DNA from 2 places in the Amycolatopsis sp. NPDC098790 genome. Region 1 is predicted to be linked to the other one. Evidence: riboswitches for the same ligand, from Rfam matches in the RefSeq annotation. Region 1 holds a riboswitch; the other holds the start of a gene.
What was found. Region 1 has a riboswitch for glycine ahead of gcvP (aminomethyl-transferring glycine dehydrogenase). Riboswitches for the same ligand answer to the same signal wherever they lie in the genome.

Region 1 (8,246 bases):
CCAGCGCCGGGCGGCACCCGGACAGCGACATCTTCCTGGACGACGTCACGGTCTCCCGGCGGCACGCGGAGTTCCGGCGCGAGGGCGGCGAGTTCGTCGTCATCGACGTCGGCAGCCTCAACGGCACCTACGTCAACCGCGAGCCGGTCGACCAGGCCGTCCTCGCCGGGGGCGACGAGGTGCAGATCGGCAAGTTCCGCCTGGTCTTCCTGACCGGCCCGGGTCACGGGGGCCAGGGGGCGCAGTGACGGCGGCCGGGCGGCCACAGAACCACGGGTTGAGCATCGGGGCGGTCCTCGCGCAGCTGCGCGGGGACTTTCCCGACGTCACCATCTCCAAGATCCGGTTCCTCGAAGCGGAAGGCCTGGTCACGCCGGGCCGGACGCCTTCGGGTTACCGGCAGTTCGCCGCGGCGGACGTGGAGCGCCTGCGGTTCGTCCTGGCCGCCCAGCGGGACCACTACCTCCCGCTGAAGGTCATCAAGGAGCAGCTGGACGCGGTGGACTCGGGAGCCGAGCCCGCCGCGGCCCTGCCCCGCCCGCCGCGCCGGCTGGTCCCGATCGACGCGCCGGCGGAGAACGTCGGCCTGCCCGTGGCGGAGGACTTCGCCGTGGGCAAGGAGCTGCGCCTGACCCAGGAGGAGCTCCTGGAGCAGGCCGGCATCGACGCCGCCGCGCTGGCCGAGCTGCAGCAGTACGGCCTGGTCCGGTCCGGTCCCGCCGGGTTCTTCGACCCGGACGCGGTGCTGGTCGCGCGGACGGTGAAGGCGATGACCGAATTCGGTATCGAGCCGAGACACCTGCGTGCCTTCCGCGCCGCGGCCGACCGCGAGGTCGGGTTGCTGGAGCAGATCGTGACCCCGGTGTATCGGCACCGTGACCCGGAAGCGAAGTCGAGGGCCGACGAAGTGGTCCGGGAGGTCGCGGCGCTGTCCGTGACGCTCCACACGCTTCTCGTCAAGGCGGGAATCCGCGGCGTCACGGGGTGTTGATCCGCAACGGGGCACTGAGATCCTCTTGGCGGCCCCATGTCAATGACTGAATGTTCGGTGCCGCATGCCGTACCGTGAGGGCAAGGGTTTGCGGCAGGCGAACCGAGATAGTCTCGACAGCGAGCACAGCGTGGGAATGACGGGTAGCGTCGGCAGTGACGGCGCCGAAACGTTCCAGCACCTGCGCCCGCGTGCACGAGAGGGAGGCGAAGCCCGATGAGCGAGATGCGCGTCGTCGGTGTGCGGGTCGAGCTGCCCGCGAATCAGCCGATCTTGCTGCTGCGGGAGACCGAGGGTGAACGGTACCTGCCGATCTGGATCGGCTCGGTCGAAGCCACCGCCATCGCCTTGGAGCAACAGGGAGTCCGGCCCGCCCGTCCGCTGACCCACGACCTGCTGAAAGAGGTCATCGGGGCGCTCGGCCGGGAGCTCGAGCAGGTCGTCATCACCGACCTCAAGGAAGGCACGTTCTTCGCGGAACTGGTCTTCGACGGCGACATCCGGGTGTCCGCCCGGCCGAGCGACTCGGTCGCGCTGGCCCTGCGGATCGGCGTCCCCATCCACGCCGTGGACGCGGTGCTGGAGGAGGCGGGCCTGATCATCCCGGACGAGCAGGAGGACGAGGTCGAGAAGTTCCGCGAGTTCCTCGACTCCGTGTCCCCGGAGGACTTCCGCGGGGCCGATACCTGAGAACTTGCCTTGACGCGGACGTCAACGTCTAGCGTCGGGGTATGCGGATCGGAGAGCTTGCGCAGCGCACGGGTGTCACCACCCGTGCGCTGCGGTTTTATGAGGCCCAGGGCCTGATCGCGGCCCGTCGCTCGGCGAACGGCTACCGCGAATACGACGAGCACGACCTGCAGCTGGTCAAGGAGATCCAGACCCTGCAGACGGTCGGCCTGACCCTCGACGAGACCCGCCCGTTCGTCGAGTGCCTCCGCAGCGGCCACGAGACCGGCGACTCCTGCGCGAACTCCCTCGAGGTCTACCGCCGCAAGCTCGAAGAAGCGGACGCGTTGCTGGCGCGCCTCGGCGGGATCCGCGAGGAACTGGCCGCGAAGCTCGCCGGCGCGCTGGCCCGGCAAGCGCCCGATCCCTGTGTCGTCCCCGATGCCCCGCGCCCGTGAAGGAGCCCATCATGTCCGAAGTCCGTGAAGTCACCGACACGACGTTCGCGGAGGTCGTCGGCAGCGACGTCCCCGTGCTGGTCGAGTTCTGGGCCACCTGGTGCGGCCCCTGCCGGATGGTCGGCCCGGTGCTGGAGCAGCTGGCCGCCGAGCGGGCCGGGCAGCTCGCCGTCCGCAAGATCAACGCCGACGAGAACCCGGAGACCACCCGCTCCTACCAGGTCATGTCCCTGCCGACGATGATCCTGTTCCGCGGGGGCGAGCCGGTCGAGACGATCGTCGGGGCGTTCCCGAAGGCCCGCATCGAAGAGCGCCTCGACCGCGCCCTCACGGTGCCGTCGCTTTGACGAAGGTGTCCGCCACCTCGCGCCCGTAGTTCTCCAGGTCGAGCGACGGGTCGGCCGCGTACGCCGCGGCCACCCCGTCGATCGCCTGCGCGACCGACATCGCCATCACCTCGGGTGTGAACTCGCCGAACACCCCTTCGGTCTGCCCCTGCTTGAGCTGACGCGCGAGGCCGTGCACGCGCATGTCGTCGACCAGCACCTTCGTCATCACCCAGCCGTCCTCGTCGTCGGCGTTGGCCGACAGCTCGGTCAGCACGCGGACGCATTCGGGGTAGGCGCGCAGGAACGCGATCGACGTCTCGATGTGGGCCCGCAGGTAGCCGGCCCGGTCGGCCGGGTCGAGCCCGCCGCCGGTGCGCTCCTTCAGGAACTCGTTCTTCGTCTCGACCACCGTGCTCAGCACGGCCTGCAGCAGGCCGGCCTTGTTCGTGAAGTGGTACGAGATCAGCCGGGTGCTGCTGAGCCCGGCCCGCTCCTTGATCTTGGCGAACGTCGTCTTGCGGTACCCGAGGTCGGCGAGGACGCCGATGGTCGCCCCGATGATCTGCGCGCGGCGGGCCGCCTCGGCGGCGCTGAGCCCCATCTCGGCCATGAGGTCGGTGTTTACTTGCATGAGTAAAAAGTTACTCGACTGAGTAAAAGTGCGCAAGAGGTTTGAACCACCGGCTCGGGGGTACGGCGAACGGTGCAAAGGCTCAGCCGACCGTTGAGGCTTGCCGCGCGTCGCGTTGACCGGCACTGTCCGGGCGCTTACCGTCGAAGGAGGTAAATCGCCACGGTGTGATTCACGGTCTGGGGCCGGACCGCGGCGGTTGATCTCCGGTGGGTCCCGCTCCTGGGACTCCTCCGGCTGTCATTCGCCGGCCGCCAGGTCGGGCGAGGGGAGGCTTGCGTGGTCGAGGCTGGTTCCGAGAAGCAGCCTGTTGAGGTCGCGAGTGGCGAGCAGGGTGAGCTGTTCCCCGACAACTCGCTGCCGGACGAGCTGGTGGGCTACCGCGGCCCGGCCGCGTGCCAGATCGCCGGGATCACCTACCGCCAGCTCGACTACTGGGCCCGGACGAAGCTGGTCGCACCCAGCATCCGCACCGCCCACGGCTCCGGCTCGCAGCGGCTGTACTCGTTCAAGGACATCCTGGTCCTCAAGGTCGTCAAGCGGCTGCTGGACACCGGGGTCTCACTGCAGAACATCCGCGTCGCCGTCGACCACCTGCGCGTGCGCGGGGTCCGCGACCTCGCGCGCGTGACGCTGTTCTCCGACGGCACCACCGTCTACGAGTGCACCTCGCCGGAGGAGATCGTCGACCTGCTCCAGGGCGGCCAAGGGGTCTTCGGCATCGCGGTCAGCGGCGCCATGCAGGAAATCAGCGGCACGATCCACGAGTTCCCGGCCGAACGCGCCGACGGCGGCGTCGTCGAGACCCACCAGCCGGACGAGCTGACCCAGCGCCGCAACGCCCGCCGGACCGGGTGATCACCGCTGCGGCGGACGGAGTAAGGTTCTCCTCGCGGTCGACGAATCCGCGCGGGAGAGTCCGAGCCACACCTTGAGCTCGGCGCCGAAGGAGCAAGTCCTCCCCGGAACCTCTCAGGCACCCTGGACCGCGCGGACGAGACGCCTCTGGAAAGCGGGTCGTCAGGACACAACCTGATGGCCCCGCCGACGGTGCAAGCCCGGCTCAACCTCGGGCGAAACTCTCAGGCGCCCCTTCGGGGGTACGGACAGAGTGGGGAGGCCGAGACATCGTCGTCTCGGTCCGGCTTCGCGTCCCCAGGAGGCTGTTGTGGAACCGTCACTCGCCTCCCTGGAACAAGGCATTCCCTTCGCCGACCGGCACATCGGGCCCGGTCCGGACGAACTCCGCCGCATCCTCGACGTCATCGGCGTCGCTTCTCTCGACGAGCTCTCCGAGCGTGCCGTTCCCGAGTCACTCCGCCGGTCCGCGCAGCCGCTCGAACTCCCGCCCGCCGCCACCGAAGCCCAGGCACTCGCCGAACTGCGAGAGCTCGCCGGCCGGAACCGGCCCATGGCGCAGATGATCGGCCTCGGCTACCACGACACCGTCACCCCGCCCGTCATCCGGCGGAACGTCCTCGAGAACCCGGCCTGGTACACCGCCTACACGCCCTACCAGCCGGAAATCTCCCAAGGCAGGCTCGAAGCCCTGCTCAACTTCCAGACCATGGTCGCCGACCTGACCGGCCTGCCGGTCGCCAACGCCTCGATGCTCGACGAAGCCACCGCCGCCGCCGAAGCCATGACGCTCGTGCGCCGCGCGGGCAAATCGGCCTCGAACCGGTTCGTCGTCGACCAGGACACCCTCCCGCAGACCCTCGCCGTGCTCCGCACCCGCGCCGAGCCGCTCGGCATCGAACTCGTCGTCGAAGACCTCTCGCAAGGACTGACCGGCCTCGGGCTGGGCGGCGACTTCTTCGGCATCCTGCTGGCGTACCCGGGCGCGTCCGGCGCGGTGCGCGAGCTGGACCTGACCATCGCCGACGCCAAGAAGCACGGCGCCGCGGTGATCGTCGCCGCCGACCCGCTCGCCCTCACGCTCTTGCGGCCGCCCGGCGAGCTCGGCGCCGACGTCGGGTCGACGCAGCGCTTCGGCGTCCCGCTCGGCTTCGGCGGCCCGCACGCCGCCTACCTCGCGGTCCGCAAGGGCCTCGAACGGCAGCTGCCGGGGCGGCTCGTGGGCGTCTCGAAGGACGCCGACGGCGCCCCCGCGTACCGGCTCGCCCTGCAGACCCGCGAGCAGCACATCCGCCGCGAGAAGGCGACGTCGAACATCTGCACCGCGCAGGTCCTCCTGGCCGTGCTGGCGTCGATGTACGCCGTGTACCACGGGCCCGACGGCCTGCGCGCGATCGCGCTGCGCGCCCACCGGATGGCCACCGTGCTCGCCGCCGGACTCTGCGAGGGCGGTGTCGAGGTCGTGCACGGCGAGTTCTTCGACACCGTCGTCGCGGCCGTCCCCGGCCGGGCGGGCACCGTCGTCGAGGCGGCGCGCGACCTCGGCGTCAACCTGCGCCGGATCGACGACGACCACGTCGGCGTCGCCTGCGACGAGACCACCACCCGCGAACGGCTTGCCTGCGTGTGGAAGGCGTTCGGCGTCTCGGTGTCCGATGTGGACGGCCTCGACGCGGACACCGCCGACGCGCTCCCGGCCCCGCTGCGGCGCACGAGCGAGTTCCTCACCCACCCGGTGTTCCACGCCCACCGCTCGGAAACCGCGCTGCTGCGCTACCTGCGGCAGCTCGCGGACAAGGACGTCGCCCTCGACCGCAGCATGATCCCGCTCGGCTCGTGCACCATGAAGCTCAACGCCACGGCGGAGATGGAACCGGTCACCTGGCCGGAGTTCGCCGGCCTGCACCCGTTCGCGCCCGCCGAGGACGCCGCCGGGCTCCTGGAGGTCGTCGCCGACCTGAGCGCGTGGCTCGCCCGGATCACCGGCTATGACACGGTTTCCCTGCAACCCAACGCCGGCAGCCAGGGCGAGTTCGCCGGCCTGCTGGCCATCCGCGCCTACCACCGGTCGCGCGGCGAAGGCGAGCGGGACGTCTGCCTGATCCCGGCCAGCGCGCACGGCACGAACGCGGCGAGCGCCGTGATGGCAGGCATGCGCGTGGTCGTCGTCCGTTGCGACGACGAGGGCAACATCGACCTCGGCCACCTGCGGTCCACTGTGGACGAGCATCGCGCCGACCTGGCCGCGATCATGATCACCTACCCGTCGACGCACGGGGTCTACGAGGACACCGTCGGCGAGGTGTGCGCGCTGGTGCACGACGCCGGCGGGCAGGTGTACGTCGACGGCGCCAACCTCAACGCGCTCATCGGCGTCGCCCAGTACGGCCGCTTCGGCGCCGATGTCTCACACCTGAACCTGCACAAGACGTTCTGCATCCCGCACGGCGGCGGCGGACCCGGCGTCGGGCCGATCGGGGTCCGCGCGCACCTGGCGCCGTTCCTGCCGAACCACCCGCTGCAGCCGGCCGCCGGTCCGGCGACCGGGGTCGGGCCGGTCAGTGCGGCGCCGTGGGGGAGCGCGTCGATCCTGCCCATCTCGTGGGCGTACGTCCGGATGATGGGCGCCGAGGGCCTGCGCCGGGCGACGCTGGTGGCGGTGGCCAACGCGAACTACGTCGCCCGCCGTCTCGGGGAGCACTTCCCGGTGCTGTACGCGGGCCACGGCGGGCTCGTCGCGCACGAGTGCGTCCTCGACCTGCGGCCGGTGACGAAGGCGACCGGGGTGACGGTCGACGACGTGGCCAAGCGCCTGGCGGACTACGGCCTCCACGCGCCGACGATGTCGTTCCCGGTGGCGGGCACGCTGATGGTGGAGCCCACCGAGAGCGAGGACCTGGCCGAGCTGGACCGCTTCTGCGACGCGATGATCGCGATCCGCGCGGAGATCGACCGCGTCGCGGCGGGGGAGTGGCGGCTGGAGGAGTCGCCGCTGCGCCAAGCCCCGCACACGGCGAAGTGCGTCACGGGCGAGTGGGACCGACCCTACAGCCGCGAGACGGCGGTCTTCCCGGCCGGGGCGACCGCGGCGAAGATCTGGCCCCCGGTCCGCCGCATCGACGGCGCGGCCGGCGACCGCAACCTGGTCTGTTCCTGCCCGCCCCCGGAAGCCTTCGCCTGACGGTCGGGAGTGCGTAACAGTGTTAGAACACTGTTACGCACTCACGACCCCGGGCCCGACAGGCAGACCATCAGCCCAGTGCGGCTGGTCAACCCCAGCTTGCGGTAGATCTGCTGCAGGTGCTTCTGGACCGTCCGCGGGCTGATCCCCAGCCGGCGGGCGATCTCCCGGTCGGTCGCGGCCCGCGCCACCAGGCCGGCCACCTCCCGTTCGCGGGCCGTCAGCACCTCGACCGCCCCGCCGGCGACCGGCCGGACCGGCGGCCGGGACTCCCGGGCGAACGCCTGGGCCAGGTGCGGTGCCAGCAGGTCCACCAGCTCCCGGTCCCGCGCGGCGAACCCCGGCCGGGACCGGCTGAGCGTGAGGACCCGCCCGTGCCGGTCGTCGACCTGGACCACGCACAGCAGCTGGTCGACCGTGCCGCGCGGGCGGTAGAAGTCGGTGTAGAACGGCAGCGCGCGCAGCGTCCGCAGGTCGGCCAGGTCGCTCAGCGCGGCGGACGTGCCGAGCCGCAGCGCGCCGGAGCGGTAGGCCGCGAACCCCGGGTGCTGGTGCACGTGCGCCCGGAACTCCGGGTGGCGCATCAGGTTCTGCTCCGGCCGGTCGGTGACCGTGCCGGTCAGCCGGCGGGTGGTGTGCTCGGTGCTCGTGCACGAGACGACGTCGCAGCCGACCAGCCGGCCCAGCCCGGCCAGCCCTTCGCCCGGCCCCGCGGTCTTCAGCTCGCGCACGACTTCGAGGGCGCGGTGCAGGCACCGCGCCGAGACTTCACTGCTCACCCGTATCCCCCTCGGTTCTCCCGGTCGGAAAAGACCCGGGCGAACCGAGGGAGATACGAACCGGGTGTTACCGGGCGATCCGGACGTTCAGCGTGGTGTTCGAACCGGCGCTCACCATCGACTGCGCGATGCTGCTGATCCCCGCCGGCGCCGAGTACTGGTTGTTGTTGCTGTCGTCCTCGTCGTCGGTGTGGAAGAAGCCCGAGGAGTCGACCCCCGAGAACACCAGGTAGCTGAACCCGACGGTCGGGAACGCCGTCGTCGTGGCCACCCCCGGCGCGAACAGGCAGAACCGCAGCAGCGTGTTGCTGTCGCTCACGTTCGGGAAGATGTTGCCGGAGAACGAGTTG
Region 2 (8,246 bases), on a different contig from region 1:
GCGTAGCCGAGTGCACCGAACAGCAGGTTGAACCCGAGACCGGCGACGAGGCCGATCACGATCGGGACCAGGCCCGCGCCGGGGTTCAGCAGGCTGAGCACCAGGCCGAGGAACAGGCCGAACATCGCCCCGGACGTCGCCGCGCTGCCCAGGACCTTGCCCCAGGACATCTTCCCGGCGACGCGCTCGACGAGCATCGGCTCCACGCCCACGATCGTGACGTCGGTGACCGGGAAGTCCGTGCCCGCGAGGTGGTCGACCGCGCGCTGCGCCTGCTCGTAGGACTCGTAGGAACCGATCGGCCAGCCGGTGGGCATGGTGGGCAGCTGCGGCCGGGCCTGCTGCTGTCCGATCGTGTTCTGCTGCGTGAATGCTGTGGTCATCGATCTCACCTCTCCTGCCCCGTTCAACGTGGGAGTACCCGGAATTCCTCCCGTCGTGGCGAATTCACAGGCTCTTCTCAGCCGGGCAAACCGCGCATACCGCCGGCGGGGGCGAGCGGCTGGGCGGAGGGCAGGCCGGGGGTGCACGGGACGTGGCCGGCGGGCCGGGACGCCGGCTGCGGGGCGGGCGCCGAGCGCTGTCGCGGCGGCCGGACCGGGGAGGGCCGGCCGGGGGTGCCCACGATCGTCGACGCCGCCCACGCGATCGGGCTGCTCGGCCCGGACGACACGCTGCCGCCGCCGTCCGCGACTACGGGCCGCCCGCGCGCGGCCAGGGGTGTGCGGGACGTCGTGAACGACCCGTTCACCTCGCCGGACGCCATGAAGGAGTCGTTCATGACGTCCCGGCCCGCGCCACCACGTAATGGGTCAACAAAATACCTTTGTTCCGGTTGACCCCGGACCCATCACCGGGTAGGAAGAACCCGCAAAGGATTCGCATCAAACCTTTGGGGCGGCTGATGGCACGCAGGCGAGGCATGCTCACCCTCGACGAGCTCCGGGCGCGCGTGGACGCGGGCACGATCGACACCGTGCTCGTCGCGCTCACCGACATGCAGGGCAGGCTCCAGGGCAAGCGCTGCTCGGCGGAGTACTTCCTGGACGAGGTCGTCGGGCACGCCACCGAGGCCTGCAACTACCTCCTCGCCGTGGACGTCGACATGAACACCGTCGACGGCTACGCGCTCTCCTCCTGGGACAGCGGCTACGGCGACTTCGTGCTGCGCCCCGACTTCGACACCCTGCGGGAGATCCCCTGGCAGGAGGGCACCGCGCTGGTGCTGGCCGATGTCGAGCGCGTGCAGGGGGGCGCCGTGAGCGTGTCGCCGCGGCAGATCCTGCGCCGGCAGCTCGAGCGGCTCGCCGAGCGCGGCCTCGCCGCCTACGTCGGGACCGAGCTCGAGTTCATCGTCTTCGACGACACCTACGAAGCCGCCTGGGACAAGCGCTACCAGGGGCTCAAGCCGGCCAACCAGTACAACGTCGACTACTCGATGCTCGGCACCGCGCGCCTCGAGCCGCTGCTGCGCCGCATCCGCAACGAGATGGCCGGCGCCGGCCTCTACCCCGAGTCCGCCAAGGGCGAGTGCAACCCCGGCCAGCAGGAGATCGCCTTCCGCTACACCGACGCGCTCTCCACCTGCGACAACCACAGCGTCTACAAGAACGGCGCCAAGGAGATCGCCGCGCAGGAAGGCAAGAGCCTCACGTTCATGGCGAAGTACAACGAGCGCGAAGGCAACTCCTGCCACATCCACATCAGCCTGCGCTCCACCGAGGGCCGCGCCGTCCTGGCCGGGGACCACGACCACGGCTTCTCGACGCTGATGGAGCAGTTCCTCGCCGGCCAGCTCGCCGCGCTGCACGAGCTGACGTACTTCTTCGCCCCGAACATCAACTCCTACAAGCGGTTCATGCCCGGCAGCTTCGCGCCGACCGCGATCGCGTGGGGCACCGACAACCGCACGTGCGCGCTGCGCGTCGTCGGGCACGGCGAGTCGCTGCGCGTCGAAAACCGCGTGCCGGGCGGGGACGTCAACCCGTACCTCGCCGTCGCCGCGCTCATCGCCGCCGGCCTGCACGGCATCGAGAACGAGCTGGAGCTGGAAGAACCGTTCACCGGCAACGCCTACGACTCCGATCGCGACACCGTGCCGACGACGCTGCCCGCGGCCGCCGCCGCCCTCGCGAACAGCGACCTGGCCCGGGAAGCCTTCGGCGACGACGTCGTCGACCACTACCTGAACGCGGCGAAGATCGAGATCGACGCCTACAACGCCGCCGTCACCGACTGGGAGCTGATCCGTGGCTTCGAACGACTTTAAGCCCGTCGTCGGCCTCACCAGCTACCTCGAACCCGCCAAGTTCCTGGTCTGGGAGACCGAAGCCGTGCTGCTGCACCGGGTCTACGTCGATTGCGTCGTCGCGGCCGGCGGCATCCCGGTGCTGCTCCCGCCGGTGTCCGACGCCTACCAGAAGCTCGTGTCCACAGTGGACGCCCTCGTGCTCACCGGCGGCGCCGACGTCGAGCCGGAGCGCTACGGCCAGGAGCAGCACCCCACGACCTACACCCGGCCGAACCGGGACGCCTTCGAGTTCGGCCTGTTCGAAGCCGCGCGCGAAGCCGGCAAGCCGGTGCTCGGCGTGTGCCGCGGCCTGCAGGTGATGAGCGTCGCCCTCGGCGGCACGCTCACCCAGCACCTGCCGGAAGCCCGCGACACCACCGAGCACCAGCCCGCGCCGGCGACGTTCGGCCGGGGGACCGTCACCCTGGCCGAGGGCAGCCAGGCCGCCGCGATCCTGGGGCCGGAGACCAAGACGCTCTGCTACCACCACCAGGCCGTCGACCGCCTCGGCGCCGGCCTGGAACCGGTCGGCTGGGCCGCCGACGGCACGATCGAGGCCGCCGAGATCCCGGGCGAGTTCACCCTGGGCGTCCAGTGGCACCCCGAGCAGGACAGCGACGACGTCCGGCTGTTCCAAGCCCTGGTCAAGGCGAGCAAGGAGAGGACATGACCAGCACGTTCGACGTCCGGAACCCGGCCACCGAGCAGGTGGTCCGGACGGTCCCGCTGACCAGCGCCGAGGAGACCGACGCGGCGATCGCCCGCGCGCGGGCGGCGTTCCCGGCCTGGCGCGACGTCACCCCCGGCGACCGCGCGCGGCTGCTGCGCCGCTTCGCCGACGCCGTCGAGGCCGACATCGAGAACCTCGCGCGGCTGGAGGTCGAGAACTCCGGGCACACCATCGGCAACGCCCGCTGGGAGGCGGGCAACGTCCGGGACGTCCTCAACTACTACTCCGCGGCCCCGGAACGCCTGATCGGCAAGCAGATCCCGGTGCCCGGCGGGGTCAACGTCACGTTCCAGGAGCCCCTCGGCGTGGTCGGCGTGATCGTGCCGTGGAACTTCCCGATGCCGATCGCCGGCTGGGGCTTCGCGCCCGCGCTCGCCGCCGGCAACACCGTCGTCCTCAAGCCCGCCGAGCTGACGCCGCTGACCGCGATCCGGCTGGCCGAGCTGGCGCGCGAGGCGGGCATCCCGGAGGACGTCTTCCAGGTGCTGCCCGGCAAGGGATCCGTTGTCGGGCAACGGTTCGTGGACCACCCGGGCGTGCGCAAGGTCGTCTTCACCGGCTCGACCGAGGTCGGCAAGCAGATCATGGCCGGCTGCTCGGCCCAGGTGAAGCGCGTGACCCTCGAACTCGGCGGCAAGAACGCGAACATCGTCTTCGCCGACTCCGACCTGGAGAAGGCCGCCGCGACCGCGCCCTACGGCGTCTTCGACAACGCGGGCCAGGACTGCTGCGCCCGCTCGCTGATCCTGGTGCAGGCGAGCGCGTACGACCGCTTCATGGAACTCCTGGAGCCCGCGGTGCACGGCGTCGTCGTCGGCGACCCCGGCGACGAAAAGACCGAGATGGGCCCGCTGATTTCGGCGTCACACCGGGAGAAGGTGGCTTCCTACGTCCCGGACGACGCACCCGTCGCGTTCCGGGGCAGCGCGCCCGCCGGCCCCGGCTACTGGTTCCCGCCGACCGTCCTCACCCCGCCCGACCTGCGGCACCCGGCCGTGGCGGAGGAGGTGTTCGGCCCGGTCGTCGCCGTCGTGCCGTTCGCCGAAGAAGCCGACGCGGTCCGGATGGCCAACGCGACCGAGTACGGCCTGTCCGGGTCGATCTGGACCCGCGACGCCGGCCGCGCGTTCCGCGTCGCGCGTGGTGTCGAAGCCGGGAACTTGTCGGTCAACTCGCACTCGTCGGTGCGCTACTGGACGCCGTTCGGCGGGTTCAAGCAGTCCGGCCTCGGCCGCGAGCTGGGCCCCGACGCCGCGGCGGCGTTCACCGAAACCAAGAACGTCTTTCTCAGCACGGAGGAGTAATGGTCCAGCGTTTCGAAGGCCGCGTCGCGGTGATCACCGGCGGCGCGAGCGGCATCGGGCTCGCCTCGGCCCGCCGCCTGGCGAGCGAAGGCGCGAAGGTCGTCATCGCGGACCTGACGCCGGCCGAGGGCAAGGCGGTCGCCGACGAGATCGGCGGCGCGTTCATCCAGACCGACGTCACCGACGCCGAACAGGTCGAGAACCTGTTCCACAGCACGGTCGAGCAGTTCGGCTCGGTCGACGTCGCGTTCAACAACGCCGGGATCTCGCCGCCCGAGGACGACTCCATCCTGACCACCGGCATCGACGCCTGGGAGCGGGTGCAGCGCGTCAACCTGACGTCGGTGTACCACTGCTGCAAGGCCGTCCTGCCGCACATGCAGCGCCAAGGTCGCGGTTCGATCATCAACACGGCGTCGTTCGTCGCGGTGATGGGCGCGGCGACGTCGCAGATCTCCTACACCGCGTCCAAGGGCGGGGTGCTGGCGATGAGCCGTGAGCTGGGTATCCAGTTCGCGCGGGAGAACATCCGCGTCAACGCGCTGTGCCCGGGGCCGGTGAACACGCCGCTGCTCAAGGAGCTGTTCGCGAAGGACCCGGAACGCGCGGCGCGGCGGCTGGTCCACGTGCCGGTCGGCCGGTTCGCCGAGCCGTCGGAGATCGCGGCCGCGGTCGCGTTCCTGGCCAGCGACGACGCCAGCTTCATCACGGCGTCCCAGTTCCTGGTCGACGGCGGCATCTCCGGCGCGTACGTCACCCCGCTCTAACGCTTGGTCGGTTTCTTGACGCCGTAGACCTCCCGCAGGTAGTTCCAGGCGGCGTTGAGCTTCTTGCGCTCTTCGGACACGAGCTTTTCGCGGCGGCGCAGCACGCGGACGGCGATCTCGGAGGCGAGGAAGGCACCGGCGGCGAAGGTCAGCACGCCGACGATGAGCGTCAGGGCGATGATGGTGGTGGTCATGGTGACCAGCGTCGACGCCGGTCGGGCGATTCGTCCCTGCGCAAAGCTAGCGGGTTTCGTTAGCTTTGTGAGGTGACGCACTGGCGCGCCGGCGAGTGGGCGGAAGCGGTCCGGACGGGCATCCGCGCGAGGGGGCTCTCCCTCGACGAGGCCGCCCGCCGGATCGGCGTTCCGACGTCGACGCTGCGCAGCTGGATCGAACACCGGCACGCGCCGAAGGTGACCGTCTTCGACCACTGGGCGCAGCTCGCCGAGGTCACCGGCCTCGGCGAGGCCGAGCTGCTGCGCGTCGCCGGCGTGCTGCCCGACTCCCTCGCGTCGCCGGTCCACGTCGCGCAGGCGGCGAAGGCGCTGCGGGAGGGCATCGACCAGGCCGGGCAGTTCCTCCGGCAGGCGACGGCGCTCGTCTACTCCTCGCCCGGCACTCAGGTGGCCAACGCGATCGCCGCGTCGCCGATCGACTGGGAGATGCGGATCCGCTCGGCCACCCGCGGTGACGAAGTGCGCGTCACCTACCACCACTACGTCGGGATCGTGCCGCCGCGGGACTTCCCGTTTTCCGAGGCCGAAACGCGCAGGATCCTCGAGCACGACATCCTCGGCGAGCTGTGGCGCTCGCTCGGGCTCTACTGGCGGGTCGCCGAGGTGCACGACTGGCACGAGCCGCCGCGGCTGGTCATCCAGGTGCCCGAGCAGGAGGCGACGCGCCCGCCCGCGCCGTCGCCGGTGGTCGCCGCGCCGCCGGTCGTGGTGCTGTCGCCGATCTGGGGGTACGGCGAGCTGCTGGCGTCCCTGGTCGCCGACGGCCTCGGGTTCGGCAACGTCGACTTCCGCTACTTCGGCCTCCCGGACGCGATGGCCGACCGCGTCCGGATCACCGCCCGCGAGCTGGCCGAACCCGCGCCGCGCCTGGTGCACTCGGTGCCGCCGATCATGCTGCTGCACGGACTGGCCGTGCCGGACCTGACCGGCCGCCTCCCGGTCGTCGTCCGCTACGGCCCCCGCATGCGGGCGCGGGCGGCGCGGATCTACCGATCGGCGCTGGTGGAGGCGGGGTTTGCCGACCCGCTGGAGGGGGCGCGGGCGATCGAGGAGGCGATCGCGGTCCCGCCGGGCTGCGCGTACTTCGAGGTGACGCTCGCCGACGAGGACGTCTTCGACGGCGACCACCCCTCGCTGGACCGGCTCAACGACTCGGTGGCGTGGCTCGCCGAGCAGATCGTCGAGCGGGTGCTGCTGAGTGCCGGGCACCCGCCGGTGCCGCTGGGCGGGCCGCTGAAACGCCTGGTCCTGCCTTCGGGGAGAGTCCGCAGGCCGCCGGCGCTGGCCGGCCAGGTCGCGCACCGGGTCGCGGAAACGACGTGAATGACTCATTCATGTCGCCAGGCGACATGAATGAGTCATTCACGTCGTCGAGGGCCGGTCGAGGATCACTGTGGCGTTGCCCGGGTGAAGTAGACGGACCTCGAACCCGGCAGGTACCGTGACCGTCACAACTGCAGATCGGGCCGTAGAGCCGGGGCGGGAGAGCCCCCACGAAGTCAGTGGGGCACCGAAGGAGCAAACTCCCCAGAATCTCTCAGGTACCTGTTACCGCTTCGCGCGAGGCCACTCTGGAAAGCAGGCGCACCCGCGCCTCACCCAAGGTGAAAGCCGTGTCTCCCACGGTGAAACTCTCAGGTGCCATGACAGAGGGGGAGTTCCCAGCGCACCGTTGTGTGCCCAGGCCCGAGGAGCTCCCCATCACTTCCACGCAGTTCGACGCCCGCCACATCGGCCCGTCCGAGGCCGAACGCGCGAAGATGCTGGCCGAGTGCGGCTACGGCAGCCTGGACGCCCTCGTCGGCGCCGCCGTCCCGAGCGCGATCCGCGCGACCCGCGAACTCACGCTGCCGCCCGCCGCGTCCGAAGAGGACGCCACCGCGGAGCTGCGCGCCCTCGCCGCGCGCAACCGGCCGATGACGCAGATGATCGGCCTCGGCTACTCCGACACCGTGACGCCCGGCGTGATCCGACGCAACGTCCTCGAGAACCCGGCCTGGTACACCGCGTACACGCCCTACCAGCCGGAAATCTCCCAGGGCCGCCTCGAAGCGCTCCTCAACTTCCAGACGATGGTCGCCGACCTGACCGGCCTGGCCATGGCGAACGCGTCCCTGCTGGACGAGTCGACCGCCGTCGCCGAAGCCGTCACGCTGATGCGCCGCGCGTCGAAGTCCAAGTCCAACAAGGTCGTCCTCGACGCCGAGTGCCTGCCGCAGACCATCGCCGTCGTGCGCACCCGCGTCGAGGCCCTCGGCATCGAGGTCGAGGTCCGCGACCTGCTGACCGGCCTGCCGGACGATTTCTTCGGCGTCGTCGTCCAGTACCCCGGCGCGTCCGGCGTGCTGCGCGGCCGCGGCTTCTACCACGCGATCTCCGAGTCGGCGAAGGCCGCGGGCGCGCTGTTCACCGTCGCCGCGGACCTCCTCTCGCTCACCCTGATCACCTCGCCCGGCGAGTTCGGCGCGGACGTCGCCGCCGGCTCGACGCAGCGGTTCGGCGTCCCGCTCGGCTACGGCGGCCCGCACGCCGGGTACATGTCCGTCCGCGCCGGACTCGAGCGCTCGCTGCCCGGGCGCCTGGTCGGCGTCTCGGTCGACGCCGACGGCAACTCGGCCTACCGCCTCGCGCTGCAGACGCGTGAGCAGCACATCCGCCGCGAGAAGGCGACGTCGAACATCTGCACCGCACAGGTCCTCCCGGCCGTGCTGGCCGCGATGTACGCGGTCTACCACGGCCCGGACGGCCTGAAGAAGATCGCCCAGCGCGTCCACGGTCTCGCCGCGGGCTTCGCCGGCGCCCTGCGCAGGGACGGCGTCGAGGTCGTGCACGAGTCCTTCTTCGACACGGTCGTCGCGCGCGTCCCGGGCCGGGCCGCCGAGGTCCACGCGGCCGCCCGCGAGGCCGGGATCAACCTCG

Region 2: linked by a shared signal. The riboswitch ahead of gcvP (aminomethyl-transferring glycine dehydrogenase) and the one ahead of gcvP (aminomethyl-transferring glycine dehydrogenase) in region 1 are both predicted to bind glycine.

The regions. Positions count from the first base shown of each region.
Region 1 is NZ_JBIWAI010000002.1:1,519,005-1,527,250, forward strand. Features, by position in the region: gene garA (glycogen accumulation regulator GarA) at 1-248, shown strand, start outside; gene ACIQWX_RS20800 (MerR family transcriptional regulator) at 245-991, shown strand; gene ACIQWX_RS20805 (bifunctional nuclease family protein) at 1,208-1,681, shown strand; gene ACIQWX_RS20810 (MerR family transcriptional regulator) at 1,723-2,118, shown strand; gene trxA (thioredoxin) at 2,130-2,465, shown strand; gene ACIQWX_RS20820 (TetR/AcrR family transcriptional regulator) at 2,446-3,078, opposite strand; gene ACIQWX_RS20825 (MerR family transcriptional regulator) at 3,358-3,936, shown strand; glycine riboswitch at 3,979-4,077, shown strand; gene gcvP (aminomethyl-transferring glycine dehydrogenase) at 4,247-7,117, shown strand; gene ACIQWX_RS20835 (response regulator transcription factor) at 7,159-7,896, opposite strand; gene ACIQWX_RS20840 (hypothetical protein) at 7,964-8,246, opposite strand, start outside.
Region 2 is NZ_JBIWAI010000007.1:242,022-250,267, reverse strand. Features, by position in the region: gene ACIQWX_RS41975 (general stress protein) at 1-383, opposite strand, end outside; gene ACIQWX_RS41970 (hypothetical protein) at 461-781, opposite strand; gene ACIQWX_RS41965 (glutamine synthetase family protein) at 905-2,269, shown strand; gene ACIQWX_RS41960 (gamma-glutamyl-gamma-aminobutyrate hydrolase family protein) at 2,250-2,960, shown strand; gene ACIQWX_RS41955 (aldehyde dehydrogenase family protein) at 2,957-4,324, shown strand; gene ACIQWX_RS41950 (3-oxoacyl-ACP reductase) at 4,324-5,091, shown strand; gene ACIQWX_RS41945 (hypothetical protein) at 5,088-5,285, opposite strand; gene ACIQWX_RS41940 (helix-turn-helix domain-containing protein) at 5,358-6,650, shown strand; glycine riboswitch at 6,889-6,987, shown strand; gene gcvP (aminomethyl-transferring glycine dehydrogenase) at 6,971-8,246, shown strand, end outside.